DNA from 2 places in the Devosia sp. CAU 1758 genome. Region 1 is predicted to be linked to the other one. Evidence: predicted binding sites of a transcription regulator. Region 1 holds the regulator's gene; the other holds the start of a gene.

Evidence for each region. Region 1 encodes LexA, which represses DNA repair genes until DNA is damaged. Its sites were predicted from a motif close to TGTTCNNNNTGTGTTCNG; they were not measured.
Region 2: a site for LexA is predicted at 935-952, ahead of uvrA (excinuclease ABC subunit UvrA). Genes of this name have one in related genera too.

The regions. Positions count from the first base shown of each region.
Region 1 covers NZ_JBTLRJ010000003.1:371,413-373,813, reverse strand. The annotation lists gene ACXYMS_RS11910 (molybdopterin molybdotransferase MoeA) at 1-949, shown strand, start outside; gene lexA (transcriptional repressor LexA) at 1,067-1,786, shown strand; gene ACXYMS_RS11900 (IlvD/Edd family dehydratase) at 1,855-2,401, opposite strand, start outside.
Region 2 covers NZ_JBTLRJ010000003.1:577,831-580,231, forward strand. The annotation lists gene ACXYMS_RS12930 (diguanylate cyclase domain-containing protein) at 1-173, shown strand, start outside; gene ssb (single-stranded DNA-binding protein) at 236-742, opposite strand; gene uvrA (excinuclease ABC subunit UvrA) at 1,214-2,401, shown strand, end outside.

The DNA.
Region 1 (2,401 bases):
TGGTCCGGGCCAGGCCGTCCGCATCTTTACCGGGGCGCCGGTCCCGGCTGGGGCAGACACGGTCATCATGCAGGAAGAGGCCGTGCGCGAGGGCGACCGGGTGCGGTTCACCGCCCCTGCCCGGCCAGGCCACAGCATCCGCTCCAAAGGCAACGACTTTTCAACTGGCCAGGTGCTGGTGGCGGCCGGAACGCGGCTGACGCCGATGCAGATTGCGGTGGCGGCGGCGGCCAATGCGGCGAGCCTGTCTGTCGCGTGCCGCCCGCATCTGCACCTGATGGCCACCGGCGACGAACTGGTCTTGCCCGGCACGCCGCTTGGCCCGGACCAGATCGTGGCCTCCAACAGTTTCGGGCTGGGCGCCATGCTCGCCCCATATGCCCAGACCATCACCGACCATGGCATTGTCCGCGACGACGCAGCGACGCTCCGCGCCAAGGTTGCCGCCAGTCTTGCCGCCGAGCCCGACTTCCTCATCACCACGGGCGGCGCCTCGGTGGGAGAGCATGATCTGGTCCAGGACGTACTGAGGGAACTCGGCGTTACCCTCGATTTCTGGCGCATCAACATGCGGCCGGGAAAGCCACTGATGTTTGGCACGTGCGGCCGGACCCTTGTCTTTGGCCTGCCGGGCAATCCCGTGTCGGCCATGGTTACGGCCATGGTTTTCCTCAAGCCGGCCCTGCGGGCCTGGCTTGGCCTCGCCGAACCTCCGGCCTGGCGGCTGCCCCTGGCCGCGCCGACATCGCCCAACAGTGCCCGCCGCCACTTCATGCGGGCTCGCCTCGTGCAAACAGACGCCGGCCCCATGCTACAGCCCGTCTCGCAGACGGACAGTGGTCATACCTCGTCTCTGGCCGGCTCCGACTTCCTCATCGTGCAGCCTGAGCATGATCCGGGTCAGCCGGTCGGGACCATCGTTGAGGCTGTGCCCCTGAATGCCTTCTGAGGCGTTCATCTTGTTGCTTTTCGTTCATGACGGGACTCCTGGATCGAGGCATTGCAGAACATTAGTGGAACATGTATGGTCGTTCCGTCTATGTTCCGATTCTGGATGGTGGGGCCAATGCTGACGCGCAAACAACACGAATTGCTGATGTTCATCCACGAGCGGATGAAGGAAAGCGGCATTCCCCCGAGCTTTGACGAGATGAAGGATGCCCTTGATCTTGCGTCAAAATCCGGCATCCATCGGCTGATCACGGCGCTTGAAGAGCGTGGCTTTATCCGTCGCCTGCCCAATCGGGCGCGCGCGCTGGAAGTGGTCAAGCTCCCCGATTCCATGAACCCCTCGCTGGGTGGCCGCAAGTCGCGGTTCGAGCCTTCCGTCATCGAAGGCAATCTGGGCAAGGTCGCCAATCCGCCAGTTCGAAATAGCGCAATGGGATCAGATGATTACGCCAGGCCGGTGTCGATCCCGGTCATGGGCCGCATCGCCGCCGGTACGCCGATCGAAGCCATCCAGACCCACTCCCATACCATTGCCGTGCCGCCTGAAATGCTGGGTGCCGGCGAGCACTATGCCCTTGAAGTGCGTGGTGATTCCATGATCGAGGCCGGCATTTTCGACGGCGACACGGTGCTTATCAAGAAGCAGGAGCATGCCTCGACTGGCGAGATCATCGTTGCCCTGGTCGATGACGAGGAAGCCACGCTCAAGCGCCTGCGCCGCAAGGGCGACACGGTGGCGCTTGAAGCGGCCAATCCGGCCTATGAAACCCGCATCTTTCCGCCCGACCGGGTCAAGGTGCAGGGCCGGCTAGTGGGCCTGCTGCGCAAATACTGAGCCACATCCGCGATGAGAAAAGGCCCGCCTATCTGGCGGGCCTTTGTTATTGGCGAGAGTGCGCGGAGCTAGTGGTTGTCGCGCGGCACGCCTTCGGTCTGGGCGATGCGCTGATACTTGACTGCTGGGCGCAGGACAGCGCCGCTGCCGAGCTGGTCGACCAGGCCGCGCTGGATTTCCTGCCATGGAGTCTGGTGCTTGGGAAACTTATAGCCCCCTGACGCTTCCAGCGCTGCGCGGCGCGTGGCGATTTCCTCGTCGGAAATAAGGATATCGGCCTCGCCCTTGTTGAGGTCGATGCGAACGCGATCACCAGTCTTGAGAATGGCAAGATTGCCCCCGGCCGCGGCTTCCGGAGAAGCATTGAGAATGGAGGGTGAACCCGAAGTGCCGGACTGGCGGCCGTCGCCGATACAGGCCAGCGAGTGGATGCCCTTCTTGATCAGGTAGTCGGGCGGACGCATGTTGACCACTTCGGCAGCGCCCGGATAGCCAATGGGGCCGGCGCCGCGCATGAAGAGCAGGGTGTGCTCGTCGATGTCGAGCGAGGGATCGTCGATCCGGTGATGGTAGTCCTCCGGGCCATCGAACACCACGGCCTTGCCCTCAAACATG
Region 2 (2,401 bases), 210 kb from region 1:
AGGCCCTCGAAATGCCCTTCACGCTCGCCGGTCAGACCCGAACGATCGGTGCATCCATTGGCATGGCCCGACGTGGCGAACACAATGCCGACACCCTCTATCGCAACGCCGACACGGCGCTCTACCAGGCCAAGTCCGACGGACGCGGCACCTGGCGCCAATACGCCGCCTGATCTCTTATAGTTCCGCTCACAAACAGCAAGGACGGCCCTAAGCCGCCCTTGCACCACCCTGATCAGAACGGGATATCGTCATCCATGCCGCCCGGCTCGAAGGCCGGGGCATTGGCCGAGGGACGCCGACCGCCGCCGCCACCCGAATTGTCGCGCACGCCACGGAAGCCGCCATTATCGCCGCCGCCGTAACCGCCGCTGTCGCCGGCGCCCTCGCCACGGCCGTCAAGCAGCACCATGGACGAGTTGAAGTTCTGCAGCACCACCTCGGTGGAATATTTGTCGGCGCCACTCTGGTCCTGCCATTTGCGGGTCTGCAACTGGCCCTCGAGATAGACCTTGGAGCCCTTCCGCAGATATTGCTCGGCCACGCGCGCCAGGCCTTCCGAAAAAATCACCACGCGGTGCCATTCGGTCTTTTCGCGCTGCTCGCCGCTATTGCGGTCTTTCCAGCGCTCCGATGTCGCCACGCTCAGATTGACCACCTTGCCGCCGCTGGGCAGATTCCGCACTTCCGGGTCATTGCCCAGATTGCCGACCAGAATAACCTTGTTCACGCTGCCAGCCATGGCGCATATCCTTCCAATTCAGTCCCGGTCTGTCCGGTCACGGGACGCTTTCTCTCTTGGGTCATGTCTGCCGCCCGGCACGCAGCCTTGGACCCTGTTGCCGCACAATAGACTTTTCCGCAGTCCATACACGTCACAATTGCGGTTCTACACAACTGCCGCACGCACTGTCCGCTCCGCCCCCGCTATGTATGTTCTGCATATGTTCTATTTTTCTTCGCAGAGTCAATGCCCTCCTGACATAGCCTGTCAGGAGCCTTCCCCGACTGCTCGCGCGAGACTTGATCGACTCCCTGCGTTCCCATTATGTTCGCAGCCAGCAAAGGTCTATGTTCTAGACCCGATCACGTATTTGGAATTGGCATCATGCGGCAAGGCCGCTTGCGCCGCAGCGCGCGCCGCCCTATTTCTGGGCTCTCGCCGCAACCTTGACGTCATTTCGGGCGCTGTACCCACAGCGCCACTCGCAGCATGGACGACCACATGAGCCACCCCAGCCTTAATCGCGAAATCGTTGTCCGTGGCGCCCGCGAGCACAATCTCAAGGGCATCGACGTCAGGCTGCCGCGCGACAGCCTGATCGTCATGACCGGTCTTTCCGGCTCGGGAAAATCATCTCTGGCCTTCGACACCATCTATGCCGAGGGGCAGCGGCGCTATGTGGAGTCCCTTTCCGCTTATGCGCGCCAGTTCCTGGAAATGATGCAGAAGCCCGATGTCGAGCACATCGAAGGCCTCTCGCCCGCCATTTCCATCGAGCAGAAGACCACCAGCCGCAATCCGCGTTCCACCGTCGGCACCGTCACCGAGATCTACGACTATCTGCGCCTGCTCTATGCCCGCGTCGGCGTCCCCTATTCACCCACAACGGGCCTGCCCATCGAGAGCCAGACCGTGTCCCAGATGGTCGACCGCACCCTGGAACTGCCAGAAGGCACCCGCCTCTACCTCCTCGCCCCCATCGCGCGCGGCCGCAAGGGCGAGTTCAAGAAGGAACTGGCGGACCTGATGCGCAAGGGCTTCCAGCGCGTCAAGATCGATGGCGAATATCATGAGATCGAGGATGCTCCGGCACTTGACAAGAAGTTCAAGCACGACATTGAGGTCGTGGTCGATCGCCTTGTCGTTTCTAAGGATATTTCCGGACGTCTGGCCGAAAGTTTCGAGACGGCACTGAAGCTGGCAGAGGGCATCGCCCTGATCGAATTTGCCGACGAGAAAAACGAGGATGGCAGCCCGCGTCAGGTCACCTTTTCGGAAAAATTCGCCTGCCCGGTGTCCGGCTTTACCATTGCCGAGATTGAGCCGCGCCTGTTCTCGTTCAACAATCCCTTCGGCGCCTGCCCGGTCTGCGATGGCCTGGGCACCGAACAGAAGATCGATCCCGACCAGATCGTGCCCGACCAGACCCTGTCGCTGCGCGATGGCGCTATCCTGCCCTGGTCCAAGACCAGCGCGCCCTATTATCAACAGACCTTGCAGGCCGTGGTGAAGTATTTCGGCGCCTCCACCGGTACCGCCTGGAACGAACTGCCCTTCGACGTGCAGCATGCGGTGCTCTACGGCACCGACAAGACCAAGATCGACTTCGTCTATGACGATGGCCTGCGCCAGTACAAGACCTCGAAAGTCTTCGAGGGCGTCATCGGCAATCTCGAG